One region of the Pseudomonas sp. DCA-1 genome, then DNA from elsewhere that is predicted to be linked to it. Evidence: riboswitches for the same ligand, from Rfam matches in the RefSeq annotation. Region 1 holds a riboswitch; each other region holds the start of a gene.
The links. A riboswitch is a leader RNA that binds a small molecule or an ion and turns the genes downstream of it on or off. The one in region 1 is predicted to bind cobalamin.
Positions count from the first base shown of each region.

Region 2: linked by a shared signal. The riboswitch ahead of cobW (cobalamin biosynthesis protein CobW) and the one ahead of ACE4QZ_RS16765 (TonB-dependent receptor) in region 1 are both predicted to bind cobalamin.
Region 3: linked by a shared signal. The riboswitch ahead of ACE4QZ_RS12720 (CbtB domain-containing protein) and the one ahead of ACE4QZ_RS16765 (TonB-dependent receptor) in region 1 are both predicted to bind cobalamin.

Region 1 is NZ_CP169881.1:3,534,756-3,544,120, forward strand. Features, by position in the region: gene ACE4QZ_RS16720 (LysE family translocator) at 1-50, shown strand, start outside; gene ACE4QZ_RS16725 (sugar transporter) at 90-1,289, opposite strand; gene ACE4QZ_RS16730 (hypothetical protein) at 1,495-2,811, shown strand; gene calA (vanillin reductase) at 2,922-3,974, opposite strand; gene ACE4QZ_RS16740 (AraC family transcriptional regulator) at 4,156-5,061, shown strand; gene thpR (RNA 2',3'-cyclic phosphodiesterase) at 5,089-5,634, opposite strand; gene lpxO (lipid A hydroxylase LpxO) at 5,793-6,692, shown strand; gene ACE4QZ_RS16755 (carboxymuconolactone decarboxylase family protein) at 6,812-7,156, shown strand; gene ACE4QZ_RS16760 (GNAT family N-acetyltransferase) at 7,235-7,804, shown strand; cobalamin riboswitch at 7,899-8,107, shown strand; gene ACE4QZ_RS16765 (TonB-dependent receptor) at 8,216-9,365, shown strand, end outside.
Region 2 is NZ_CP169881.1:3,125,745-3,135,109, forward strand. Features, by position in the region: gene ACE4QZ_RS14780 (vWA domain-containing protein) at 1-429, opposite strand, end outside; gene ACE4QZ_RS14785 (ATP-binding protein) at 507-1,529, opposite strand; gene cobN (cobaltochelatase subunit CobN) at 1,531-5,292, opposite strand; gene cobW (cobalamin biosynthesis protein CobW) at 5,296-6,363, opposite strand; cobalamin riboswitch at 6,463-6,680, opposite strand; gene ACE4QZ_RS14800 (hypothetical protein) at 6,781-6,933, shown strand; gene ACE4QZ_RS14805 (hypothetical protein) at 6,930-7,292, shown strand; gene ACE4QZ_RS14810 (ATP-binding cassette domain-containing protein) at 7,464-9,041, shown strand; gene ACE4QZ_RS14815 (branched-chain amino acid aminotransferase) at 9,178-9,365, shown strand, end outside.
Region 3 is NZ_CP169881.1:2,713,762-2,723,126, forward strand. Features, by position in the region: gene ACE4QZ_RS12690 (transporter substrate-binding domain-containing protein) at 1-2,253, opposite strand, end outside; gene ACE4QZ_RS12695 (response regulator transcription factor) at 2,267-2,881, opposite strand; gene ACE4QZ_RS12700 (DUF1272 domain-containing protein) at 3,103-3,345, opposite strand; gene cobM (precorrin-4 C(11)-methyltransferase) at 3,412-4,164, opposite strand; gene ACE4QZ_RS12710 (cobalamin biosynthesis protein) at 4,199-4,585, opposite strand; gene ACE4QZ_RS12715 (CbtA family protein) at 4,585-5,271, opposite strand; gene ACE4QZ_RS12720 (CbtB domain-containing protein) at 5,281-5,469, opposite strand; cobalamin riboswitch at 5,563-5,786, opposite strand; gene ACE4QZ_RS12725 (GNAT family N-acetyltransferase) at 5,892-6,371, opposite strand; gene ACE4QZ_RS12730 (LysE family translocator) at 6,496-7,125, shown strand; gene ACE4QZ_RS12735 (alpha/beta fold hydrolase) at 7,147-8,019, shown strand; gene ACE4QZ_RS12740 (pirin family protein) at 8,116-9,003, shown strand; gene ACE4QZ_RS12745 (DUF1652 domain-containing protein) at 9,299-9,365, shown strand, end outside.

The DNA of each region.
Region 1 (9,365 bases):
TGTTGGCGGGGGTTTTGTTGATATCGGCATGGGCTGCAGTATTAGCCTGAGTCGCTACTTGGCTTGCAAGTGGCCTGAACGGCCTCGGCTCAGCGAGTCAGCGCCTCGCGAAAGCGCTGGGTACTGGCAACGGCCAGTACCAGCCCGACCACTGCTACGCTACCGCCCACCAGGCCGATATGCGCCACATTCATCTGGCTGCTGACGATACTGCCCAGCAGCGCACCACCGCCAATGCCGATGTTGTAGATACCCGAGAACAGCGCCATGGCCACATCGGTGGCATCGGACGCCAGCTTCAGGGTCCTGGACTGCAGCGACAGACTGAAGCTGAGAATCGCCACGCCCCAGAACATGCTCAGCACTGCGAACACATGGAAGTTGCCCGACAGCGGCAACATCAGCAACAGGCACGCGGCGAGCAACCCGATCGACCCCACCAGAAAGCCATGCGGGAAGCGGTCGCTGTAGCGGCTGAACAACAACGAACCAAAAACCCCGGCACCGCCGAACAACAGCAGCAACAGCGTGGTACGGTCGCCGCCAAACTGCGCTACGTGCAGAGCGAACGGTTCGATATAGCTATAGGCCGTGAACTGCGCGGTAATGACCAGCGTCACCAGCAGGTAGGTAATGACCAGTGCCGGGCGCTTGAACAGGACCGGCAGGCTGCGCAACGAACCGGAGTTCTGGCTGGGCAGCAGCGGCAGCGATTTCATCAGGCACAGCATGGTGGCAAGCGCTACCCCGGCAACGCTCAGGAACGTGATGCGCCAGCCCAGTGCCTCGCCCACTACGCGGCCCAGCGGGATGCCAAGGACCATGGCCAGGGTAGTACCGGTGGCCAGCAGGCCGAGCGCCTTGGCCTGCTGGCCCGGCGGCGCCACACGCACCGCCAGCGAGGCAGTGATGGACCAGAACACCGCATGCGCCAGGGCAATGCCGATACGGCTGACCAGCAATATGGCGAAGCTTTGCGAAAGCCACGACAACAAGTGGCTGACAATGAACACCAGGAACACGAACAGCAGCAGACGCCGCCGTTCGATGTTGCGGGTCAGCAACATCATGGGCAACGAGGCCAGTGCCACGACCCAGGCATAGATGGTCAGCATCAGGCCCACCTGGGCAGTGCTCATGTCGAAGCTGCGGCCAATGTCACTGAGCAGCGCCACCGGGACGAACTCGGTGGTGTTGAAAATGAAGGCCGCCAAGGCCAGGGCGATGACGCTCAGCCAGCTGCCGCTGCCCGTTGTGGGCGGCAGGTGTGTGGGGATGGGTTCGTTCATGGGTGGAAACTGCTTCTCCGCAGGCAACGCAACAAGTCGCACGCCAGCGACCCGCTTGCAGGGGTGCCAACGTACGTTTTGTTATGGATAGGAATGCCCGGCATGGTACGCGTCAAGCTGGGGCCTCACAACCACAGGGCAGGCAGAAGGAGTACCATGCACGCTTTGTGTGAAACGCGTGTGCAACAAGGAGCCCGATCCGCTCATGGACAAGCAGCCCCCCCAGCAGCAGTGGCAGCAGGCAGTTACCGCCTATGCCCAGGCCGTCAACGACTATGTCGCGCAGGGCCGTGCGCACGGTTGGGACAACCTCGAAGAGCCGCAGGCACCCGCCACCGAACACCTGCTCGACGCCTGGCTGGCAGCCCTGCAGGCAGCCAACCACCCTGGCGTCGACGAACTGCAGCGCCAGGCCTTCCGTGAGGCCTGGCCACCCGCGCACCAGCCCTTGGTACCGTTGCTCGAAGCGCACGGCCAAGGCATCGGCAGTGTCCTGCTGCTGGAAGATGGCAGCCTGCTGGCACGTATCGGCATGCCTTACGACAAGGGCCAGGTGGTGCGTATAGACCACCATGGGGTAACCCCGGTCATCGGCGTCGAACACTTTGGCCGCTGCCCGGCGCGGCGCTATTTCGCCTTGGCCAATGCCGAGGGCGTGCGTGTGACCGATGGCTGGGGTGGCCCGCAGGTGCAACGTCTGGCCTGGCCCACGGGGCTGGAGGGGTTGCCGCCAGGTTACCCGTTCGAGCCGTTCGACCTGCCGCCCACACCGACCGCGCTGATCCCCTTCCCCGACGGCCAGCGCGTGCTGCTGGTGAGTGCCGAAGGTATCTTTGTGCTGGCCACCCAAGGTGCGACCCGCCTGCTGCCACAGCAAGCACGCGTGCTCGATGAGTTGGCCGAGGGCACCGACCCGGACGATATCAGCCTGGGGCTGAGCATGGAGCATGGTGCGGTGTCGGCGGATGGCCGGCTGATCGTCGTGGGTGAGCAAGGCAGCCGGCACCTTGTTCTGGACGAACAGCTCAAGCCGCTGGCGCACATCGGCCCGGGCAGCGAATACCCACACTTTGCCTTGTTCAACCGCGCCGGTGACCAGTTGATCGTCAATGCCTGCCATTTCTACAGCGGCGCCACGCTGGCCGTGAGGGTGGCAGACCTGCACGGGCTGGATACCGATTACTACAGCCAGGACCCGCGTACCCCGCTGGTGCAGGATGGCGCAAGGGTGTATGCGGGGGTAGCGCGCGATGGCGAGTACATTGTGGGTGATGCCTATGGCTACCTGCGGGCGTTTGGCGAAGAGGGTACGGAGCATTGGCAGCATTACCTGGGATCGACCATCAGTGCGATGGATATCAGCGCCGACGGGCAAACACTGGTGGCGGCGAGCCATGCGGGGGTTATTTCGGTGATTGCGCTGGATAGCGGGCGGCCCGAGTGGCAGATCGGTACCGGGGCGCACGGCGAGGTGCGGCGATGGTTGTTCTGGAAGGGCTGGGACAAGCCAATGGCCTGGTAAAACGGCTGCATCGTTGCTGCCTGTACGGGCCCCACCGCGCGCAAGCCCTACATCACCCCTGTGTAGGAGCGGGCTTGCCCGCGAAGAGGCCCGTACAGGCAACCGATCAATCAGCCCTGTAGCGTGGCCATGTCGATCACGAACCGGTACTTCACATCACCGGCAATCATCCGCTCATAGGCCTGGTTGATGTTGCGGATATCCAGCATCTCGATATCGCAGCGGATGTCGTGCTCGGCGCAGAAGTCCAGCACTTCCTGAGTCTCGGCAATCCCCCCGATCAACGACCCCGCCAGCACCCGGCGCTTCATCACCAGGTTGGCCGCATGCAATGCCGGGTCAATCGGTTCGATCAGGCCGACCAGGATGTGCACCCCGTCGAACTTCAGCGTTTCCAGGTACGGGTTGAGGTCGTGCTGCACCGGAATGGTGTCGAGCAGGAAATCGAAACGGCCGGCAGCGGCGCGCATCTGCTCGGCATCCGTGGAGACGATCACATGGTCGGCCCCCTGGCGGCGCGCTTCCTCGGCTTTGGCCTGAGAGCGCGTGAACAGGGTCACTTCCGCACCCAGCGCCTTGGCCAGTTTGATGCCCATGTGGCCCAGGCCGCCCATGCCGAGGATGCCGATCTTGTGGCCCGGGCCCACGCCGTGGTGCTTGAGCGGCGAATAGGTGGTGATGCCGGCGCACAGGATAGGCGCAGCGCTGGGCAGGTCCATACCGGCTGGTATGCGCACCACGAAGTGCTCGCTGACCACGATGCTGCTGGAATACCCCCCCATGGTGTTGCTGCCATCGACCCGGTCCGGGGTGGCGTAGGTCATGGTCGGGCCTTCCAGGCAGTATTGCTCCAGATTCTTGGCGCAGGCTTCACAGGTACGGCACGAGTCGACCATGCAGCCAACGCCCACCAGGTCACCGACCTTGTGCGCGGTGACCTTGTCGCCCACCGCCGTGACCCGGCCGATGATCTCGTGGCCCGGCATCAGCGGGTACACGGCAATGCCCCATTCGTTGCGCGCCTGGTGGATGTCGGAGTGGCACACGCCGCAGTACAGAATGTCGATGGCGACGTCGTCCGGGCGCGGGCTGCGGCGTTGGAACGTCATGGGGGCCAGGGGGCTGGTGGGGGTTTGAGCGGCGTAACCGATGGCGGTATACATGCAGGGCCTCGCAGTGAAGTGAAACGATTCAGGCGACGCATTCTGCGCGCCGTTTGCCGCCTCGCCCACGGCTGATTCTCCGGCATGCATGCCTGATTCTACGAAGATGCCAACCCATAGCTGGCGCCACGCCCTCAATCTGCGATGATCAAGCTGTCTGATTCTCTGCCCTTGGTCCACCATGCAACTGACCCGTCACGTCGATGCCAATGCGCCGCTTTGCGCACTGATCCGCAGCCTCGCCACGCGCCCAGGCTTTGTGCCCACGCACCTGCCCCAGGTGCAGGTGCTGAGCTGGGACCACTATGTGGCCAGCAGCCCGCAGATCTACGAACCAAGCCTGATGATCCTGGCCCAGGGCAGCAAGCTGGCGCGCCTGGGGCCGCGCACCCTGGAGTACGGCGCCGGGCATTACTTGGTGCAGGCGTTGTCGGTGCCGTTCATGTGCGAAACCTTCGCCACCCCTGACGCGCCATTGCTGGGCGTGGCGGTGGGCATCGACCGTGGCGTGCTAGGAGAACTGGTGCAGAGCATGGGCCTGGTGCCGGACGCTGCAGTACAGGCGCAAACACCGCAATCGATGACCTCTGCAGCACTGGATGCGCCAATGCGCGAAAGTGTGGAACGGCTGCTGCACTGCCTGCAGGACCCGCTTGACGCCAAGGTACTGGGCCCGGCGCGCGTACGCGAGGTGCTGTATACCGCGCTGCGCGGCCCGCAGGCCGGTGTGTTGCGGGCACTGGTGGAGCAACAGGGGCACTTCGCCCGCATCGGCGCCGCCCTCGCCCACCTGCGCGAGCACTACGCCGAGCCGCTGAGCGTGGAGGCACTGGCTGCGCGCGCCAACATGAGCGTTTCGACCTTCCATGAACACTTCAAGCGCTGCACCGACATGGCGCCGATGCAGTACCTGAAGCGCTTGCGGCTACTCAAGGCGCAGCAGATGCTGATCGGCGAAGGCCTGGGCGTGGCACAGGCTGCGCACCGGGTGGGCTATCAGAGCACCTCGCAGTTCAGCCGCGAGTACAAGCGCCAGTTCGAACGTAGCCCGGGGGATGAATTGCCTTACCAGAGCTTGCCGGTGTAGTTGCTTGACCTGGACGGCCCCTGCAGGTCAGTCCACCAGCGGCCACTGCGCCAAGGGCCAGTAAGCCCCCTTGCGCGACTCGTAGAGCGTAAAGTGTCGTGCGGTGAGGTAAAACTCCGGCGCGCTGCTGGCCTCGGGCGGCTGCCCGCGGTAATCCCTGGACAGCGTCAGGTGCGGTCGATACTCACGTTTGGCCGCCTCCATCCCCAACGGCAGCAGCGCCTGCTGCAAACCGTACACCAGTTGCAACAGGGTCGGCGGTACCTGCTGCGCCTCCAGCACCAGGGCGCTGGCCCGCTGCCACACCTGCAAACGGTCGAGCAACAGCCGCGGCGCCGAGGCTGGCAGCGCCAGTTGGTCGACGGCCGCGCAAATCGCAGGCACCTGCGCGGTATCCACATCACCGAGGAACAGCAGCGTGACGTGGAAGTTGGCGGCCGGCACCGGTTTGCCGCTGCGCAGGTTCAGCCCTCGCCGCCACTGGGCCAGGTCACGGCGCTGGGCGTCGCTGACCGGCAAGGCGAAGAACAGCCGCTTGAACGGACTACCACTGGGGCGTATATCCTGAACCATACCAACTCCCTGACATGAAACGTTTGCGCAAGACTGTAGGGTATTACACCAATGTCGCCCCACAGTTTCGTAACAATCAGTACAAACTACCCCCATGATTGTTTATGCTGGCGGGCTCATGCCATGGCGCATGGCCATTCTTCGACCAGTAAACGTCCATGAAAATTGCACTCGTACTCATCTTCGTCCTCTCGATCGCCTATGTTCACCTGCGCGGTCGGGTTCGCCACAAGCTGACTCGCCAGCTGGGCGACCACTCCAGCTTCCTGGCCCCGATCAACAGCTTCCTGTACCTGTTCTCCAAACACCCGGCTAAGCCTTACCTGCCGGTCGAGGCCTTTCCAGAACTGAAACCGCTGCAGGACCACTGGCAGGAGATCCGCGAGGAAGGTCGCCAGTTGCTGCACGTGGGTGAAATCAAGAAGTCCGACAATTACGATGACGTCGGTTTCAACTCGTTCTTCAAGACCGGCTGGAAGCGCTTTTACCTGAAGTGGTATGGCGAAAGCCACCCGTCGGCAATGGCCCTTTGCCCACGCACGACCGAGCTGCTGCAAGGCATCGGCACGGTCAAGGCGGCCATGTTCGCCACCCTGCCACCCGGTGCCAAGCTGGTGCGCCACCGTGACCCGTATGCCGGTTCCTACCGCTACCACCTGGGCCTGGACACACCGAATGACGATGGCTGCTACATCGATGTGGACGGCGAGAAATACGCGTGGCGCGATGGTGAGGGGGTCATCTTCGACGAAACCTACATCCACTATGCGGCCAACACCACCGAGCACAACCGCATCATCCTGTTCTGCGACGTCGAACGCCCGCTCAAGTACCGCTGGGCAACTGCGTTCAACCGCTGGTTCAGCCGCAACGTGATGGCCGCTGCCGCTGCGCCCAACGACGCCAGCGACAAGACCGGTGGCATCAACCGCCTGTTCACCCGCATCTACAAGATCCGCGAGCGTGGCAAGGCGCTGAAAAAGCGCAACCGCATGCGCTACTACCTGGAAAAATGGGCAGTGGTCGCGGCGTTGGTGCTGGTGTTCATCTACATCTGAAGGCTCAACGCAGGCCACTGTACGAGTGACCTGCGTTTACCAACCAAAGTACCGCCTCACACGTGCAACTCTTCGACTAGCCTGAAAGCTCCACTCGCAACCACCCCAAGGTGAAGACGATGAGCATGATGGACTGGGACGCCTACCGTAAGCAGTTGATGGCCGGCATCGGCGATCTCAAGCAACTCTCACCCGACACCGTAGCCGGCTACATGACCGCCAGCGGTGCAGGCGCCAAAACCAACCACCTGGATGCCAAGACCCGCGAGCTGATCTCCTTGGCCGTGGCTGTGACCACCCGCTGCGACGGCTGTATCGCCGTGCATTCGCAGCAGGCCGTCAAAGCGGGTGCCAGCCGCGAGGAAATTGCCGAGGCCCTCGGCGTGGCCGTGGCCATGAACGCCGGTGCCGCGCTGGTGTACTCGGCCCGCGCAATGGACGCGGTGGGCAAGGCCAACGGTTGAGCACAAACGGCGTCGTCGCCCTTGCGCGACGGCGCCGCGCCACCCAGACTGGGCGGCTCACCCCGCGCAGGAACCCGCATGATCCACATTCGCCCCATGACGCCGGAAGATTTTGATCGTTTCTGGCCCACCTTCCAGGCCATTGTCCAAGCCCGTGAAACCTACGCTTTCGACCCGGCGCTGAGCTTCGAGCAGGCCCGCCAGCTGTGGCTGGAGCTGCCCTTGCACACGCTGTTGGCCGAAGAAGATGGCGAGCTACTGGGGTCCTATTACCTCAAGCCCAATGCTGCCGGGCCTGGTGCGCATGTAGGCAATTGCGGCTACATGGTCTGCGAACAGGCGCGCGGCCGGGGCGTGGCGCGCTTGATGTGCGAGCACTCGCAAAAGCTCGCGCGCCAGGAAGGCTTTCTGGCATTGCAGTTCAACTCGGTGGTAGCCACCAACGCAGTGGCCGTGGCGCTATGGCACAAGCTGGGCTTTGAAACAGTCGGCCGTTTGCCCAAGGCCTACCGTCATGCCCGCCTGGGGCTGGTGGACTGCCTGGTGATGTACAAATGGCTGGCGGATGAGCCGGTGGTGGAGAAGCCGCCGCTGCTGATCGGGCGCAAGAACATCGAGGCACGGGTATCGCGGCGCCGCGGGCGCTAGCCTGTTCAGGCAAACCTGCCTTCAAACTCACAACCTGATTTTTTCGCGACACTCACAGCACACCCACATTTGACGCCCCAGCCTTTCAATGGTCAGATGCGCGCCAGTTTCAGGTGCCCTGCGCCGCCGCGCGCAGGGTGAAACGGGAAACCGGTGCGTCGTGTTGCCCACGACAAGTCCGGTGCTGCCCCCGCAACGGTAAGCGAGCGAACCCTTCGAGATACCACTGTGCTCAGGCATGGGAAGGTGAAGGTTTCATGCCCCTCGCAAGCCCGGAGACCGGCCTGGAGCTTCACTTGGCAACCCGCGGTGGGCGGGCGCAGGCCGGAATCCGTGCGCGCGCCTGCCTGCATGGTTCGCCTTTGCGTGTTTTCCACCGGGATCCATTCATTCCTGCAGCAGTGGAACGACATGTCCCGTATGTTCAAGCTTCACCCTCTGGCGGCCTGCCTGGCCGTCACCCTGCCGGCGCTGGCTGATGACCGCGACCCGCAGCCTCTGGCCCTGCCTTCCACGGCCATCACCGACACCCTCGACAGCCGTACCATCGACCTGGCCACGCCGACCCAGGCAGGCTCGCGCCTTGGCCTCAGTGCCCTGGAGACGCCGGCCAGCACCAGCAGTATCAGCGAACGGCAGATTCAGCAGCGCAACAACATCACAGTGCAGGATGCAGTGACCCGCTCGCCGGGCATTACCTTCGTCGGCTCACCGGGGGACGGCGGTACAGGCTTGTCTGCCCGCGGCTTTGCCGGCCACAGCTCGGTGATGACCCTGTTCGACGGCGCGCGCCTGTACACCGGTGCCGGCACCCAGACCTTCCCGGTCGACCCGTGGATGGTCGAACGCATCGAGGTGATTCGCGGCCCGGCCTCGGTACTGCATGGCGAAGGCGCCACCGGCGCGGTGATCAACGTGATCCCGAAAAAACCTTTTGCCGGCGAAGTGCGCAACCACCTGCGCCTGGGTTACGGCTCGTGGGACCGCCAGCAGCTCGGCCTGGACAGCGGCGGCAGCCTCAGCGAGCGCCTGAGCTACCGCCTGACGCTGAACCAGCAGGCCGGCAATGGCTGGGTCGACCGCACCGCTTCACGTAGCCTGGCCATGAGCGCCGCGCTGCGTTTCGATGCCAGTGATGACCTCAGCTTCACGCTGGCCCATGACCGCGGCGATGCACAACCTGCCAACTACTACGGCACCCCGCTGATCGACGGCCACTACCGCAGCAGCCTGCGCAAAAAGAACTACAACGTACAGAACGACGTGCAGCAGTACGTTGATGAATGGACCCGGCTGACAACCGACTGGGCGCTGAACGACCAGCTCAGCGCCAGCAACCAGCTGTACTACATCAAAAGCCGCCGCCACTGGCGCAACGCCGAGGACTACAGCTGGGACGCAGAGCGTCAGCAACTGCTGCGCGGCAGCTACCTGGAGATCAAGCACAACCAGGAGCAGTTCGGCGACCGCCAGACCTTCACCTTCGACCACACCCTGTTCGGCCTGGCCAGCAAGACCGTGCTCGGTGCCGAGTACAACAAGGTGCGCTTCAACGTCGACA
Region 2 (9,365 bases), 410 kb from region 1:
GGTGAACACCAGGCAACGCAAGGCCTCTTGCGGATGCGCTCGCTGCCGCGCCTGTAGCCAGTGCCGCGCCTGCTCCAGTGCGGCCAACAGCGGCGTGCCCCCACCTGCCCCCAAGGCCTGCAGCCAGGGTTGCAAGGCGGCGGATGCCTTCAGCCCGTGGCGCTGCCACTGTGGCGTGCGCCCGCTGGCAGTCAGCAGGGCCAGGCGGGCGCGCTGGCGATAGGCCTGGTCGAACAATGCCGCCAGCAGCCCTTTGGTCTGCGCCAACGCCTGATGACGCCGGGTTGAAGCCGAGGCGTCGACGATCACCAGCCACAACTCTGCAGGCCTGCCCTTGCGCTGCTGCCAGCACAGGTCCTCTCGCAGACGTGGCCGCCCTTTGACCAAGGTCGGCAGCCAGGCCACCCGGCCAGCCGCCGCATGACGCACGGGGCCACGGCGGGTACCGTTCTGCTTGCCTTTGCCCGCTCTGGCATCCGCCCCCCTGGCTGGTGGCTGGGGGATGCTCAGGGCTTTTTTGCCCAGTTCGGCACCTCGCGGCGGGCGCCGCTGGCCACCGGCTGTGCCGGCAATGCCCCCCAGTCGCCCTGCCCGCCCTGTTCGCCAGGGTTGTCGCCACGTTGATGACGGGGCTGCTGCTCAGGCGGCGGTGGCGCCGACGGCGGGTTGGCCTGAGGCGTCATACGGCGGCGATGGCGCAAGGCGAACTCGGCCACCGCCTCGACATCCACTTCTTCGATAGCTGCAGCCCCACGCCACGCACAGTGGGCGCGCGCAGCGCGCAGCCACACCAGGTCGGCGCGCAGGCCGTCCACGCCGGCGGCGTAGCAGCGCTCGGTAATCCAGGCCAGCGCCTGGTCATCCAGGGCAATGTCGGCCAAGGTCTGGCGCGCCGCCTGGCAGCGCTCGCGCAGTTGCGCCTGGGCCTGGGCCCAGTGTGCGCAGAACGCCTGAGGGTCACTGTCGAAGGCCAGACGGCGGCGAATGATCTGCTGCCGGGCCTCGGGCTCCGGCAAGCCCTCCAGCGCCACGTTCAATCCGAAACGGTCGAGCAACTGCGGGCGCAGTTCGCCTTCTTCCGGGTTCATGGTGCCGATCAGTACAAAGCGGGCGCTGTGCCGGTGCGAGATACCGTCACGCTCGACGCGGTTTGTGCCGCTGGCAGCCACGTCAAGCAACAGATCGACCAAGGTGTCGGGCAGCAGGTTGACCTCATCGACATACAGCACACCGCCGTCAGCCTGGGCCAGCACGCCCGGAGAAAACTGCGCCTTGCCCTGCCCTAGCGCGGCATCCAGGTCGAGGGTGCCGACCAACCGCTCCTCACTGGCGCCCAATGGCAAGGTGACGAACGGGCCTTCGCCAAGCAGGTCGGCCAGGCCACGGGCCAGGGTACTCTTGGCCATGCCACGCGGCCCTTCGATCAGCACACCACCGATCCTGGGGTCGATGGCGGTCAGGCACAGCGCCAGCTTGAGGTCGTCTGCACCGACCACGGCCGCCAGCGGAAATTGTACGGGTTCACTCATTTCAAGCCTGTTCCTCGCCGTCGAGCAATTGTTCCTCAAGGGCTTCGCGGTAGTCGCCCGGCGCCTGCCACAAGCCGCGCTGCTGGGCCTCCAGCAGGCGCTCGGTGAGGTCGCGCAAGGCCTCGGGGTTGTGCTCGCGCATGAAATCGCGGGTCGCCGGGTCGAGCACGTAGGCATCGGCCAGCCCCTGGTAATGATGATCGTCGATCAGGTGCGTGGTGGCGTCGAAGGCGAACAGGTTGTCGACTGTCGCTGCCATCTCGAAGGCACCCTTGTAGCCGTGACGTTTGACCCCGTCGATCCACTTGGGGTTGAGCGCACGGGCACGGATCACCCGGTTCAGCTCTTCCTTGAGGGTACGGATGCGCGGTCGGTCGGCCTGGCTGTGGTCGCCATGGTAGCTGGCCACCACCGCCCCGGACAGGGTTTCCGAGGCCACCAGCATGCCGCCCTGGAACTGGTAGTAATCGTTGGAATCGAGCAGGTCGTGCTCGTGGTTATCCTGGTTCTGCAGCACCGCCTGCACCTTGGCCAGGCGCTGGGCGAACTGGGCGCGGGCCGGGGTTCCGTCGTCGCTGCCACCGTAGGCATAGCCGCCGTGGTTGAGGTAGACCTCAGCCAGGTCGTCGCGACTGTTCCACAAGCGTCCATCGATGGCGTTCTGCACCCCGGCACCGTAAGCGCCAGGTTTGGCACCGAACACCCGCCAGCCTGCCTGACGCGCGGCCTGCTCGGCATCCACGCCCTGAGCCTGCAGCGCTGCCCGTTCGCTGCGCACGCGGGCAGCCAAGGGGTTGAGGTCGTCAGGTTCGTCCAGCGCGGCCACTGCCTGCACGGCGGCGTCGAACAGGCGGATCAGGTTGCCGAAGGCATCACGGAAGAAGCCAGAAACGCGCAAGGTCACGTCCACCCGCGGGCGGTCGAGCAGGCTCAACGGCAAGATTTCGAAGTCGTCCACGCGCTGGCTGCCGGTGGCCCAGACAGGCCGCACGCCCATCAGCGCCATGGCTTGCGCGATGTCGTCGCCACCGGTGCGCATGGTCGCCGTGCCCCATACCGACAGACCGAGCTGACGCAAGTGGTCGCCGTGGTCCTGCAGATGGCGTTCGAGGATCAGGCTGGCCGAGGCGAAGCCCAGGCGCCAGGCCGTGGTGGTGGGCAGGTTGCGCACGTCCACGGTATAGAAGTTGCGGCCGGTGGGCAGCACATCAAGGCGCCCTCGGCTTGGCGCACCACTGGGGCCGGCGGGCACGAAGCGCCCGGCCAGTGCCGCCAGCAGGCCATGCATTTCAGCCGTGCCGCAGGCGTCCAGGCTGGGTGCGACCGCCTCACACAGGGCCTGCACGACAGCGTGCACCGGTTGCCACTCACTCAGGTCGGGTAACTGTGCCGTGCCTTCCAGCGCCTGCCCGATCACCTGCAGTGCCAGCAGCTCAAGGCGCTCGCGGGTGTCGCCACAGGTGCGCCAAGGTTCATTGCTCATGGCCTGCAGCTGTTCGGGGCGTATGCCCTGCCACGGCTGCCCAAGGTCGCAATCGAGCGGGTCCCAGCCCGGCACCAGTGCTTTGGCCAAAGCCCGCAGCAGGCTGGCATTACCGCCACGGCCGTCGCCACGCTCGACCCGCAACAACGCCAGCAGCGTATCCAGGCGCAGCCGCCCTTCTGGTGACTGACCAAACACGTGCAGGCCATCGCGAATTTGCGACTCCTTCAGGTCGCACAGGTAGGTATCCAGGCGCGGCAGCCAAAGCGCCGCATCGTCCAGTTGCCCTTCCAGTTGCAACTCACGGTCAATGTGGTTGGCCTTGACCAGCTCGAGGATGTCACGCTGCAACTCGCGGGCACGCCGAGGGTCGAGCAACTGCGCTTCGTAGAATTCGTCGGCCAGTTGTTCCAGGTGGCGCAGCGGGCCATAGGTTTCAGCACGGGTCAGCGGCGGCATCAGGTGGTCGATGATCACCGCCTGGGTACGGCGCTTGGCCTGGGCGCCCTCGCCCGGGTCGTTGACGATGAACGGGTAGATGTTCGGCAGCGGGCCAAGCAGCGCGTCCGGCCAGCACTGCGCCGATAGCCCGACGCCTTTGCCGGGCAACCATTCGAGGTTGCCGTGCTTGCCGACGTGGATCACCGCATCGGCGGCAAATGCGTGACGCAGCCAGAAGTGAAACGCCAGGTAGCCGTGCGGTGGCACCAGGTCAGGGTCGTGATACACCGCGCTAGGGTCCACCTGGTAGCCCCGCGCCGGCTGGATACCAACGAAGGTCAAGCCAAAGCGCAGGCCGGCAACCATCAACCGGCCGCTGCGGTACATCGGGTCCTGTTCGGGCGGCCCCCAGCGTTCCAGCACTGCCTGGCGGTTGGCCTGCGGCAGGCGCTCGAAGGCCACCTGGTAATCGGCCAGGCTCAGGCTCTGGGCACAGGGGCGCTGGTCGAGGTGGTCGAGGTCGTTGGTCACGCCACCGAGCAACTGGTGGATCAGTTGCGTACCGCTGCCCGGCAGTTCGGCCAGCGGATAGCCTTCGGCCTGCAGCGCCTTGAGGATGTTGAGTGCGGCGGCGGGCGTGTCCAGACCGACACCATTACCAATGCGACCATCCCGGGTCGGGTAGTTGGCCAGCACCAGGGCTACACGCTTCTGGGCATTGGGCAGGCGGGCCAGCTCGACCCAGCGGCGGGCCAATTCGGCGACAAAGTCCATGCGCTCGGGGTGGGCGCGGTAGCAGACAACGTCGGACTGGCTGCGCTCGCTGCGCCAGGCCATGTCCTTGAAACTGACCGGGCGCGTGATGATGCGCCCGTCCAGCTCCGGCAACGCAATGTGCATGGCCAGGTCGCGCGCGCCCAGGCCCTGCTCGCTGGCTTCCCAGCCAGGCTGGTTGTCCTGCGCGCAGATGGCCTGCAGCACCGGGATGTCGCGACGGAACGGGCGCAGGTTGGGGCGCTCGGGGCTGGACAGGGCAAAACCGGTGGTATTGATCAGCACTTCGGCGCCGACCTCGTCCAGCCAGGCTTCGACCTGTTCCAGGCAGGCGCTTTCCTTGAGGCTGGCCACGGCGATCGGCAACGGGTTCAGGCCGGCAGCCTGCAGGCGCTGGCAGAACACGTCGATGAAGGCGGTATTGGCCGCTTGCAGGTGCGAGCGGTAGAACAGTAACGGCGCCACCGGCTGTTCGGGGTGCCAGTGCGGGTACCAGTCCTCGAGTGTCGCGCTGCCGTTGGCCGGGTGATAGACCGCCGTGCGCGGCAAAGGCTGCGGTTCGTCCCAGGCATAGTCGCGGCCCAGCCACTGGCTGGCCAGGTAGTTGAACAGGTTGATGGCGTTGGCCTTGCCGCCCTGGCGCAGGTAATGCCAAAGCCGCTCGGCCTGCTCACCGCGGACGTTGCCCAGGCTGGTCAGCTCCGGGTCTGGGCGGTCGTCGCCCGGCACCAGAATCAGCTGCACGCCACGGGCGGCCAGCTCGAACAGTTGTTCGACACCATAGCGCCAGTAACCAACGCCACCGTGCAGCGACACCAGGATGACCTTGGCATGGCGCAGCACCTGGTCGACATACAGGTCGACCGATGCATGGTTCTGCACCTGCATCGGGTTGGCCAGGCGCAGGCCGGGAAAGTCTTCGGGCAATTGCTCGGCGGTGTCGGCGAGCAATGCCAGGTGCGAATCGCCGCTGCAGAGAATCACCAGCTCGGCGGGTGTCTGGCCGAGGTCGGCAATGCTGTCATCCGGTACGAAACCACCGGGCTGGGTCCGCAGCAGGTGCATGGGTCAGGCGCCCAGTGCCTGGCGCAGGCGCGCTTCCAGCTGGGCAGCATCGAGGTCCTGGCCGATCAGCACCAGGCGGGTAATGCGCGGCTCGTCGGCACGCCAGGCGCGGTCGAAGTGCTTGTCGAAACGGGTACCCACACCTTGTACCAGCAGGCGCATCGGCTTGCCCGGGATGGCGGCGAAGCCTTTGGCGCGCAGGATACCGAACTCCACCACCAGCTGGGTCAGCGCATCGAGCAGCAGGCTTTCGTCGGCTTCAGGCAGGTCGATGGAGATGGAATCGAAAGCGTCGTGGTCATGATCGTCATGATCGTCGCCGTCGTGGTGGGAATCGTGGTGAGTTCGACGGCCATCGATATGTGACTCGGACTCGGCACCCACGCCCAGCAGCACGTCCAGTGGCAGCTTGCCGCTGCTGGCCTCGATCACTTTCACCGCCGGCGGCAGTTCTTCGGCCACCTCGGCACGCACCTTGGCCAGGCCTTCGGCGTCGATCAGGTCGGCCTTGTTCAACACCACCAGGTCGGCGCTGGCCAGCTGGTCAGCGAACAGCTCGTGCAGGGGCGATTCATGGTCCAGGTTAGGGTCGAGCTTGCGCTGGGCATCGACCTGGTCCGGGTAGGCGGCGAAGGTGCCAGCGGCCACGGCCGGGCTGTCGACCACGGTGATGACCGCATCGACGGTGCAGGCATTGCGGATTTCCGGCCACTGGAACGCTTGTACCAATGGTTTGGGCAGGGCCAGGCCGCTGGTTTCGATGAGAATGTGGTCGAGGTCGCCACGGCGTGCGACCAGCTCACGCATCACCGGGAAGAATTCTTCCTGCACGGTGCAGCACAGGCAACCGTTGGCCAGTTCGTAGACGCGGCCGCTGGCTTCTTCCTCGGTGCAACCGATGCTGCACTGCTTGAGGATTTCGCCATCGATGCCCAGTTCGCCGAACTCGTTGACGATGACCGCAATGCGGCGGCCCTGGGCGTTGTCGAGCATGTGGCGCAGCAAGGTGGTCTTGCCCGAGCCGAGGAAGCCGGTGACGATGGTGACGGGGAGCTTGGCCAGTGTTTTCATGTCGCATTGCCCTTGGCAGTGTGGCGCGGGCATGCAGGACGACAGCCGCGGGCCGGACCGGCCGGGCTTGTTCGCCACCGGATCACCCCGCCCGGTTGAAAGTCGAAAACGTGACGAGGCAGGTCTCCTGGCTTGCACCGTTCCATGCCCCCGTTCAGTTGAACAGCGGGCTGGCGGGATGACGCCTTCCCGCGCGCTGGCGCAGTGGCTGTGTCGATCCGTTGTCGGTGCTTACAGTTGCGGGGGCAGCCGCGGCTTGTACCGCGTTCCCGTCTTAGCTCCGGCCATGCCGAAGAACCTCGAAGTGGGCAAGGCTACGCAGTGGCTGGCGGGTGGTCAACCATTGCTGCCGGCTGGTCGACCATAAGGGCAGCAACTGCGCTACAGTGGCACTTTTTCAACGGACAAGGACGCCCCATGCCCCTCGCCCCCGCCCTACCGGTATTGCGCATGTTCTCCGCCGACAAGGCCAAGGCTTTTTACCTGGATTTTCTGCAGATGCAGGGGCAAGACCCGTTCGGCAACCGCCTGCGCTTTTGCCAGCAGATCGATGACGAGGCCAACCCATGAAGGCATTGGGCAAACGCGAGATAAGTCGCCTGGAGCGGGAGTTGGTCGCGTGCCTGACCGATGCCTGCGAAGCCGCCAAGGCGGAGATTGTCGGCTTCAGTTGGCTTACCCATCGCCTCGACCCCGAGGACTTTCCGAGCAGCCTGCGTATCACCTGGGTATTCGAGCAAGAGGCCGACAAGGCAGCGGCCGTGGTCGGTGATGCGAAGGCGCGCATGCTGGCGCTTACCGGCCTGGCGCTGGAGCAAGCCGGCATTCAGCTGGACCATCCGGCCTGGCATGTGCGATTCGACAGTGAAGAGGCCTGCGCGCACGGCCACGGCGGAGACTGGGCCAAGCGCTTGCAGACGCAGCGCTGAGCCCCAACCGGCAGCCGGTGCTTTACCCGGCCCCAAACGGTCCGTTAGGCTACGCATTCCCTAAATTACGAGGTGTTCGTCCAATGCGCCATTGATGCCGCCGTCCGTTCGACGGCCAGTCTTCAGCCTCCGGTTCGTTCCGGAGATGTCGCGGCATTTGTGGAGATGTACATGACGAACACGTCGATTCTGACGCTGGACAGCGTTTCCTTGGTCTTGCCTGATGGCAGGCCGCTGTTTAGCAACCTCAACGAAACCTTCGACCAACGCCGCACCGGCCTGGTCGGGCGCAATGGCGTGGGCAAAAGCCTGCTAGGGCAAATTCTTGCCGGCCAGCGTGAACCGAGCAGCGGCCATTGTCGGCGCCTCGGGCCTGTCCACTTGCTGGATCAGCAAGTCATCGAGCGCAGCGCCACGCTGGCCGACCTGGCTCAAGTGGGGCCGGTGATTGCGGCGCTGGAACGCATCGAGCAAGGCAGCATCAAGCCCCAGGATTTCGACACCGTTGGCGAGCGCTGGGATATGCGCGAGCAATTGCAACTGCAGCTTCAGGGCCACGGCCTGGGTCAACTTGACTGGCGCCAGCCCGCTCGGACCCTGAGCGGTGGCCAAGCCATGCGCGTGGCACTGATTGGCGCGTGGCTCAGCGATGCTGATTACCTGATCCTCGACGAGCCAAGCAATCACCTGGACAGCAACGCCCGCGCCCAGTTGCTGAGCATGATCGAAGCCTGGGACCGTGGCTTGCTGGTGATCAGCCACGACCGCAGCCTGCTGGCGCACATGGCACGCATTGTCGAATTATCCAGCCTGGGCTTGCAGGCCTATGGTGGCAACTACAGCCTCTATAGTGCGCAAAAAGCCAACCAGACGGCGCAGGCCCAGCAGCAACTTGCCCGGCTGAAGCAGGAGCAGCAACGCCAGGCCGGTGAACTGCAGCGCCAACGCGAAGACCTGGAGCGCCATCAGGCCCGGGCCGGGCGCCAAGCCAGGCACGCCAACCAAGCCAAGATCCTGGTCGACCGCAAGCAGGAGCGCAGCCAGGCCACTGCCGGCAAGCAGCGCCGCGACCATCGCGATGCTCGGCAAACGCTATTGGGCAAAGTGCGTGACGCCGCCCGCGAGGTGGAGCGAGACAGCGCTATTACCTTGCACACGCCCACCCCTCAGCGTCATCCGGGCCGTGAAGTGTTGGCCGTGCAGGCACTTTGCTTGCCCCATGGCACCCGTGAAGCGCTTGACCTGCGCTTGTGCCTGGGCCAGCGCGTAGGGCTGATCGGCGCCAATGGCAGTGGCAAGTCCACCCTGCTCAGGCTGCTGAATGGGGAATTGCCGGCATCGCCCGACAACGTGCGCCTAAGTGGTGAGACCGCCCTGCTCGACCAGCACTGCAGCACCCTGCCAGGCAACCGTAGCGTGCTCGAACACCTACGCCAAGCCAACCCGACGCTGGCCCAGGGAAAATTGCGCAGCCGCCTGGCGCAACTGGGCCTGGATGCGCCCCGTATCGAACTGCCCAGTGGCCTGCTTAGCGGCGGCGAGCGTATGAAGGCGGCGCTGGCCGCCGTGCTGTACCGCGAACGGCCGCTCGACCTGTTGCTGTTGGACGAACCCGGCAACCACCTGGACCTGCCATCGCTGACAGCCCTGGAACACATGCTTGGGCAGTTTCGCGGGGCGCTGATAGTGGCGTCCCATGATGCGGTATTGCTGGAAAACCTGGCGCTGGATGAGTACTTGCGGTTGTAGAAACCGAAAAAAAAGCATCGCAGCCTATCAATTCGTGACTGGCCGTTCCCGATCCGCCAAGGATGGTTTAAGGTGGCATGGTGCGCATATAACAGCAGCCCGAGCGATCGGGCACTTGCAAGACAATGAGGGTGTCATGAGCAACGAAAGCATTAATTGGGACAAGCTGGGTTTCGACTACATCAAGACCGACAAACGCTACCTGTCCGTATGGCGCAATGGCGAGTGGGACAAGGGCACCCTGACCGAAGACAACGTACTGCACATCAGTGAAGGCTCCACGGCCCTGCACTACGGCCAGCAGTGCTTCGAAGGCCTGAAGGC
Region 3 (9,365 bases), 820 kb from region 1:
TGCCAGATTGCCGTGGCCGGCAACTTTGGGTAGCAGCAGACATGCCTGGACTTCACCACGGTCGGTGAACTTGATGGCGTTGCTGATCAGGTTGGACAGAATTTGTTTGAGTCGCAGTGGGTCAGCCAGCACCCATACCGGTTCTGCCGGCAGCTCGCCCTGCAGATGCAACCCTTTGGCCCGGGCATTGCCTTCGAACACCCGCAGCGTGGCGCGCACCAGCTCGACCAGATTGGTAGGCACCGGCTGCAGGCTGATGTGCCCGGATTCGATGCGAGAAATATCGAGAATATCGCCAATCAGCTCAAGCAGGCCAATGGCCGAATCATGGGCGGTCTGCAAGGTCTGGGAGTCGCTGCGGCCGCTGCGGCTATCTTCCAGGGCCAGTTCCAGCAGACCGATCACGGCATTCATCGGGGTACGGATTTCATGGCTCATGGTGGCCAGGAAGGTGCTTTTGGTCTGGCTGGCCTGTTCAGCGTCGTCCTTGGCCTGGCGTAACTGCTCCAGCAGCCCGCGGCTCAGCGCAAGCTGTGCCTGCAGCGCGTGCTGTGCCTCGGTTCGCTGGTTGATCAGCTTGCGCAGGTAGCTGTTCCAGAACACCACCCCGGCCAGCAGCAGGGCCGACAGTACGAGCACCTGCAAGGCCAGGGTGCGGTAGTCGCGCCATGGGCTGTCGCTCACCAGTGTGCTGGTACGCCAGCGGTTGATCAGTTGGTCGAGTTCTTCAGGCGGAATGCTTAGCAGCGCCTTGTCGAGAATGGCCTGCAACTGGGGCTGGTCGGCGGCTACGGCAAAAGCGGCAATGGCCGGGGCATCGTCGAGCACGCCGGCGATGCGCAAACGTTCCTTGAACACATGGCTGATGTAATAGGTAGCATTGATATGGCTGCTCAGGGCCACGTCGGCAACACCGTTGGCCACGGCCTCCATCTGGGCGAGGGGGTTGTCAACTTCGACCAGCTCGGCCTGTGGGTATCGCTGTTGCAAAACGGCCTCCTGGGGGGAACCGCGCACCAAGGCGATGCGCTTGCCATCCAGGTTCTTGGCCTGTGCAGATGATTCGCCGTCGTCACGGGTGACGAGCACGCGCGGGCTGACCAGGTAGGGGCGGGTGTAGCGCAGTTGCTTCAAGCGGTCGGCGCCATAGCCCAGCGCGCCGATCATCTGTGCCTCGCCGTGGACCAGGCGGTCGATCATGACCTGCGATGAAGCACTCTCGACCGGTTTGAACTGCAGCCCCGTGCGCAATGAGATCTGCTTGAGCAGGTCCAGGGTGATACCGCTAGGGCGGTGCTGAGCATCATTGAACGTCAAAGGTGCCAGCGAGGTATTGACCAGTACGCTGATCGTGGGGTGGGCGGTGATCCAGGATTCTTCTTCTTCGCTCAAGGCAGTGAGGTGGCGCTGCAGCAGCAGGCTGGTGTTACCACTGCTCCAACGGCGCAGAATGTTCAAACGTTCACTTTCGCTTATACGTGACAGCGCCTTGTCCACCAGCCGATGCAAGCGCGGGTTGTCGCTGGCGATGGCGAAGGCAAAAGCTTCTGGGGCCAGTTGGGAGAAATGGTCGATTTTCAACGTGCCCTGAAAACTTTTGCCGATCATGTAGTCGGTGCTGATGGCATCGCCCAGATAGGCGTCTGCCTCGCCCAGCACGACGGCAGCGAGCCCGGCCAGGGTCGAGCGGTACAGGCTCAGTTGCGCCTTGGGGTACTGGGCGCGAACGCTGGCGGCCGGCAGGTAATGATCGACCATCGCCAGGCGCAGGCCGGCAAGGTTGGGCGTGCTTTTCAAGCTGCGCCCCTCGAGGGTGACGATCACTGGCAGGTCGTCGGCATAGGGGGTGCTCAGGCTAAGTTGGGCGTCCGCCGCTTCGAAAGCGTTGGAGCTACCCAGCAAGTCGATACGGCCATCACGCAGGGCAGTGATGGCCTCGTGACGGCTGTCAAAACGGCGTACTTCAATGGGTATGTCAAGCTGTTCGCCGATGATGCCGGCGTAGTCTGCACTCAACCCCTCATAGTCATGCTGACTCACGTTGATTTCGAACGGGGGGTAGTCGGGGCGCGCACTGCCCAGTACCAGGCGTTGGTGTTGTTTCAGCCAGTTGCGGTCCTCGCCGGATAACGCCAGCGGGGCAGCGGCACTGATTGAGCGTGCCAGCAGATGGCGTGGTTCGCTGCTGGCCTGCAGCACCATGGAGTTGGCCAGACCTAGAGCCAGAAGGACGCTCGCCAGCAGCTGTTTCATGGCAGCCGAGCGCTCAATAGACGTTGTTGCGCTTGGCCAGGTCGACCATTTCCACCAGCGACTCGGTCTTGAGCTTTTCCATGATACGGCCCCGATAGGTGCTGATTGTCTTCGCGCTGAGGTTCATGCAAGTGCCGATGTTCTTGTTGTTCTCGCCGCGCGCGAGGCGCCGCAGCACTTCCATTTCCCGGTTGGAGAGACTGGCCAGGCGCACTGGCTCGCTCTCCAGCGAGTTGCTGTTGACCGACATCTGCGGAAAGGTCGAATAACCCTTGGTCAGGGCCTTGAGGGCGAACAGCAGAGCCTCGTGGTCCTCTTCCTTGGTGACGAAGGCGCCTATCCCGGCATCCAGGCAGCGGCGTACATACAGGTCAGTGGCCTGGCCGGTCAGCACCATGATCTTCGGTACCGGCTCCAGGCTCTGCAATCGCTTGATGACTTCCATACCGTCCAGGCCAGGCAGGCCGATGTCGAGGATGACCACGTCCGGGCGCAGTTCGCGGGCTACCTGAGCCACTTCACTGCCATTGCCGACCTCGCCGACGACATGGAAGCGCTCGCGCTCGAGCAGTAGGCGCAAGGACAGCCGGACAATAGGGTGGTCGTCGACGATCAGCACGGTTGTCATGAGGAAAACTCCTGTAGGGATGTGGTCCGCTTCCTGGAACACTCAGGAATACGTCTGCAAGTGGGGTTATCGGAAGCGCTGCACGATACGACCATTCCCGAAGTTTGGTAATGCCGAGTATAGAAGTGTTGAAATCCTCAGTGCTTATTGTTGAAAAATCCTACAAGAAACAGGAAAGACATCACCCTGAAACAGCGGTGATGCCGATTCTTTGCAGTTGCTCAGGCGCAGGCTGCGTGCGGTTTGTGTATACGCAGTGTGGAGGCAGGGTTGTTGGCCAATGCCTGCCCGACCCGCGTCGGGCGGGCTACCAACTGCCCGGTACAATTCGGGCAGCGGCCTTGGAAGCGGGTTTCGGCACAGGCACGGCAGAACGTGCATTCGAAGGAGCAGATCAGAGCGTCGGGGCTGTCACCCGGCAGGTCGGCATCACAACACTCGCAGTTGGGGCGTAACTCCAGCATGGGCATGACTCCTGTTCGCAGGCGTAAACCCGGAGTCTGCTACGCCCGAGGCAAGGCTGGCAATGTTCAGTCGCCAGGGCGGTACAGGTGGGCATGCCCGGCACGGTACAAGGTCGATTCGGCGAACGGCGTATCCCCCAGTACATGACCTACCAGGATCAGCGCCGTGCGCCGGAAATCCTTGGCCGCTACGCGTTCGACAATGTCACCGAGGTTGCCGCGCACCCAATCCTGGTCTGGCCAGGTGGCCCGATGCACCACCGCAACCGGGCAGTGCGCGCCATAGTGCGGCACCAACTCATCGACAATGCGCGACAGGTGCTTGACCCCCAGATGAATTGCCAGGGTGCTGCCATGGCGCGCCAGGTCGCCCAATTGCTCACCAGGTGGCATGGGCGAACTGTCGCCATAACGGGTAAGGATCACCGTCTGCGCCACTTCAGGCAAGGTCAGCTCGCAGCCGAGCAGGGCGGCGCTCGCTGCCGTGGCGGTAACGCCGGGGATGACCTGGTAATCGATGCCTAGCGCCTGCAGGTGGCGGATCTGCTCACCGATGGCGCCGTACAGGCTGGGGTCGCCGCTATGCACCCGGGCCACATCCTGACCTTGTTCGTGCGCGCTGCGCATGGCAGCGATGATCTGTTCCAGATGCAGTTCGGCGCTGTTGATCACGGTTTCGGCCTGGTGGCCTTCGAGCACGGCGGCGGGCACCAGTGAACCGGCATAAATGATCACTGGGCACTGACGAATCAGCCGTTGGCCCTTGACCGTGATCAGCTCCGGGTCGCCGGGGCCGGCACCGATAAAGTAGATGGTCATGCTAAGTCCTGGCAAGAAAGAGGGTACGAAACGTTCAGCAGGCCAGGGCGAGCGTCGCCGGGCCCAGTACCTGGCGCGTCAGTAGCAGGCTGGCTGTACCCTGCCGCTGGCTGGCCAGGGCCAGTGCCGCGCTCTCGGCTACGCCCCAGCAGCCGCTGTGCCGGTAGGCAGCGGCGGACCGGTGGCTGAGCAGTGGTTCATAGGGTTGCAGTTGCGCGACATGGTACAGCACCAAAGGCAAACCTAGGTGCTCTGCCAGTTGCAACAACCCGGGCTCGTCGGCCTTCAGGCTGATGCTTGCGATGCCGCGCAGGTCAGCCAACGCCAGGCCCTGGTCGTCCAGAGCCTGGTGCAGCAAGCGATGCAAGGTGTCCGCCGGGCAACCCTGGCGGCAGCCAAAACCGGCGTAGAAGGCAGGCATCAAGCCTGGCTGGAACGGCGGAACAGCCAGGCGCTGAGCAGGCCCAAGGCCAGCCAGAAGGCGGCGTTGGTCAGCCAGGAGGCGACTTTGAACTGGGTTTCCAATGCTTCGGGGGCCAGGCTTTCGTGCACCTCCGGTTGCGGCGCACCGATGACATGAGGCATGACCAGCAGCACGGCGCCCAGCGCCTTCAGCAGCCAGTGGCGGGCAAACACCAGCAAGGCCAGGCCCAGGGCTGTGGCACTGGCTGTACCGACCCACCAGGTCTGGCGTTGCCCCAGGTCGGCGGCCGCAGTACCTGGCAGTTCTGGTGGCAAGCCCAGGGTTGGGGCCAGGCAGAACACGGCGAAGCCAGCCAACCCCCACAATGCGCCAGTGGCGGCGCGTTTGGGCTCGCGAAGGCTGTACAGGGCGGCGAGGATCAGGGCGAAGCCGACCGCGACCACCAGGTTGCCGCCTGTGGTGGACAGCACGCGCTGCCAGCCGTCTTCCGGCGACCAGGCTTCGGCGCTGTGTTCATGAGCGGCCACTTCGCTACCGTGTTCGTGGTGTGCGGCCGGGGCCGAGGACTCGTAGGTTTCCGCCTCCAGAATCAGCGGAGCAACCCAGAAGCTTTGCAGCAAGGTCAGCAACAGGGCTGCAAGGAGCCCGCTGAAGCCCGCAGTACGGGCAATGCGCGTGATCATCAGGCGTACTCAGTGGCAGGGGAAGGCGGCGCTGTGGCGGGTGTCGTGGGCGGCGTTGTGCACGGCCTCGATGTGCGAGAACCCGGCAAAGTAGACCAGGCACAGACCCAGCAAGCTGGCACCGACGGCGATGGTTACACGCCGGCTGAGGGTAACGGGGGTAGCAAGGCTGTGTTGTTTGGCGCTGGTGACGGGCATGACGCGATCCTCTGCTTTTTTGTGGGCAACGGGCGAGCGCGGCAGCCCCGGACGTGGTCGCCCAAGGGAATGCAACAGCGCCCGCCCACCGCGGGGTGTTCATGAACGTCAGGCCGGTCTCCGGGCTTGCGAGGAAGAGCTGGGCTCCTGGAACGCGTCACCTTCCCATGCCGTACTACAAGGCACAGTGGTACAGACGCTTCACTCGCTTACCGTTGCGGGGGCAGCACCGGCATTGTCCGGCCCTGCAGAAGGGCCTGGGACGCACCGGTTTCCCGTTTCACCCCGTGAGGGGCACCTGAACGCGAGGCATAAGGAGAGCATGGGGCGGGCTTGGCGTCAATGTCATACACAGCGCGAGGCTGTCGAACAGCAGGTACTACAGGCTCAGGCCCGCAGGCAGAAGTGCAGGAACCGGGCGTTCACCCGCGGGCGAATGCCGCCAGCTTGTCGCCATCCAGCCGGTAACGCACCCACTCATCCTGCGCCTCGGCCCCCAGTTTCTGGTAGAAGCCGATCGCTGGCTCGTTCCAGTCCAGCACGCTCCATTCCAGGCGCCCGCAGTTGTTCGCCACCGCTTCGCGGGCAATGTGCTGCAACAACTGCCGGCCAGCGCCATCGCCGCGTTGTTCGGGGGTTACGTACAGGTCTTCCAGATAGATGCCATTGCGCCCGAGCCAGGTCGAGTAGCTGTAGAAGTACACGGCAAAGCCGATTGCACGGCCATCACGCTCGCACATCAGGGCGTGCACAGTGCTGCCTTCGTCGAACAGGCTGTGCTCGATGTCGGCAAGGGTGGCGACTACCTCGTGGCGAGCGCGTTCGTATTCGGCCAGTTCGGTGATGAAGGTGAGGATCTGCTCGGCATCGGTATGCACGGCAGGGCGAATGGTGAGGCTCATGGTGACGGCTTCCTTGGTCCGGATTGGCGATACAGTGATGTGTATCTACGTAATTTAATCAAACTGTACCAGTCGCTGGGAAAGGCGACTCCGGTAGTGTGACAGCACCTATAAAGAAAGTGGAATGCCCGCCATGCTTGCCTCTGCCGACCTGCTGACCGCCTTCGTGCTGTTTGCCTTCGTGTCTTCCATCACGCCAGGCCCCAACAACACCATGTTGCTGGCCTCGGGGGTAAACTTCGGCGTGCGCCGCTCGGTCCCTCACGCCTTGGGTATCAGCTTTGGTTTCATGGTGATGGTACTGGCCGTCGGCCTGGGGCTGGGCGAGGTGTTCAAGGCCTGGCCGCCACTGTACACAGTGCTGCGCTACACTGGCGCCGCCTATCTGCTGTACCTGGCCTGGAAGATCGCCACTTCCGGGCCGGTCGGCACGGCCTCGTCCAGTGCCCGCAAACCGCTGGGCTTCTGGGGAGCAGCGGCGTTCCAGTGGGTCAACCCGAAGGCCTGGGTGATGGCGGTGGGGGCGATTACCACCTACACACCCGCGCAAGGCTATGTAACCAACGTGATCGTCATTGCGGCCTTGTTCGCTTTGGTCAACCTGCCGAGCGTGGGGGTATGGGTGATGTTCGGCAGCGCCCTGCGCAACCTGTTGCAGCATTCGCGCTGGCTGATGCTGTTCAATGTCGTGATGGCCCTGTTGCTGGTGATTTCACTGTACCCGCTGCTGTTTGTAGAATCAGCGTTTTCCTGACCCCGAGAGTACAGTAAGCCCATGCAGTTGATTCCCTGGTCCCACGAATGCGCCGAAGGTTTCACCCTGCGTGGCTGGCGAACCCCGGCCAGTGGCAAACCGCTGCTGCATTTCCTGCATGGCAACGGCTTCTGTTGCCTGACCTATCAACCGCTGCTGATGCGCCTGGGCGAGCATTTCGACCTGTGGCTTTGCGACGTTCAAGGCCATGGCGACAGTGACCATGGCGGGGTGTTTCGCGGCTGGAACCGCTCCGCTGCCTTGGCGGTGGAGGCCTTTCAGGGCGGGCGTGGCGAATATGGCGACGTACAGCGGTTTGCCGTAGGTCACAGCTTCGGTGGCGTGCTCACAGGGCTGATCCTGGGCAGTGAGCCGCAACTGTTCGCACGTGCCGTGCTGCTCGACCCGGTACTGTTCAGCCGACGCATGATCGGCGTGATGGGGGCGGCAGCCCTGGTCGGCCTGCATCAGCGCCACGGCCTGGCCCGCAAGGCTGCCAGCCGCCGCAGCCACTGGCCCGATCGCGAGTCGGCGTTGGCTTCGCTGGAAGGGCGCGGCATCTTCAAAGGCTGGACACATGCGGCACTGCAGGCCTATGTCGAGCATGCCATCGGGGATTGTGGCGAGGCTGTGGTGCTCAAGTGCCGGCCCAGCCGTGAAGTGGAAATCTTCAGCTCGTTCCCTAAACGCTTGTGGGCCAGTCTGGCTGCAATCAGGACGCCGACACGGGTGTTGTATGGCGAAGACACCTATCCCTTTGTGCCACATTCGGTGAATCGCCTGGCGCTGCTAAACCGCAATGTGACCGCACGGCAAGTTCCCGGTGGGCACTGTTTCATGCAGGAAGACCCGGCCATGGCGGCCGAGCAGGTGCTCGGTTTCTTGCAGGTTTGACTGTTCTGCAGGTGGGACGAAGCATGCCATTTTAGTCAGCTACCGCTTGATTGGCATCATTGATAAGGTTATCTCAACCAAGAGAGGAGCCTTCTCATGAAAAAGATTCTGGGTATTCACCGCAGCCCTCACGCCCATTGGGTGGGTGATGGTTTTCCGGTGCGCAGCCTGTTCACCTACGACAACCTGGCCAGCCGGATAAGCCCGTTCCTGCTGCTGGACTACGCCGGTCCGCATGATTTCGCCCCGACCCAGGCCCGACGCGGTGTAGGCCAGCATCCGCATCGCGGCTTCGAGACGGTGACCATCGTCTACCAGGGTGAACTGGAGCACCGTGACTCTACCGGTGCTGGCGGCTTGATCGGCCCTGGTGACGTGCAGTGGATGACGGCTGCCAACGGCATCATCCATGAAGAGTTTCATTCTCCTGGCTTTGCCCGCAGTGGTGGCACATTGGAAATGGTTCAGTTATGGGTGAACCTGCCGGCGCGGGACAAGCGCGCAGCGGCCGGCTACCAGACGCTGCTGGCCGGCGAAATTCCGGTGGTAGCGATGGACGGTGATGCCGGGAGCTTGCGGGTGATTGCTGGTGACTACCATGGGCACCAGGGGCCGGCGCGGACCTTCACGGCGATGGATGTGTGGGATTTGCGGCTCAACGCCGGCGCGACCCTGCAGTTGCCGGTTGCTGCCGGTCGCAATGCGGCGCTGGTGGTGTTGCGTGGTAACGTTCGAATCAATAGCGAGCGCGAAGCAGGCCCGTCCAGCCTGGTGCTGCTCGACCGGGAGGGTGTAGACGTAGCCGTCGAGGCGCTGGACGGCGCCAGTGTGCTGCTGCTCAGCGGTGAGCCAATCGATGAGCCGATTGTCGGCTACGGCCCGTTCGTGATGAACAGTCAGGCGGAGATTGCCGAGTCGTTCGATGATTTCCATGCCGGGCGGTTTGGGCAGATGCAGGATGAGAGGGGAGGTGCCGCGCACTGATCCTGTTGATTGGGTGGCCTGCCCCGGGCCTTTCGCTGGCAGGCAATCTCCCCAGCGACCCGGCTGGATCCTGGCCAATGCGTTGTCGTCCGAGACCACTCGTCGTCAAGTCTGCTATTGCATTCGAACATACGGCGCACGCGGAGAATCTTCCACTAAGGTGCTAAAGGATTCCTCGCAAGCTCATTGCCCGGGCGCATGGAAAGCTGGCCGAGCATGTGCAATATCAATTGGCGCCCCGCCCGACAAAGGCGTACTCCCAAACAACAGGCCATCCCGCAGAGAGGGTCGTACCATGTCGTTGATAGGCGTTTCGATACTAGAAATGCGGCAAATGATCGAGCAGGCCTGCTTGCCAGATC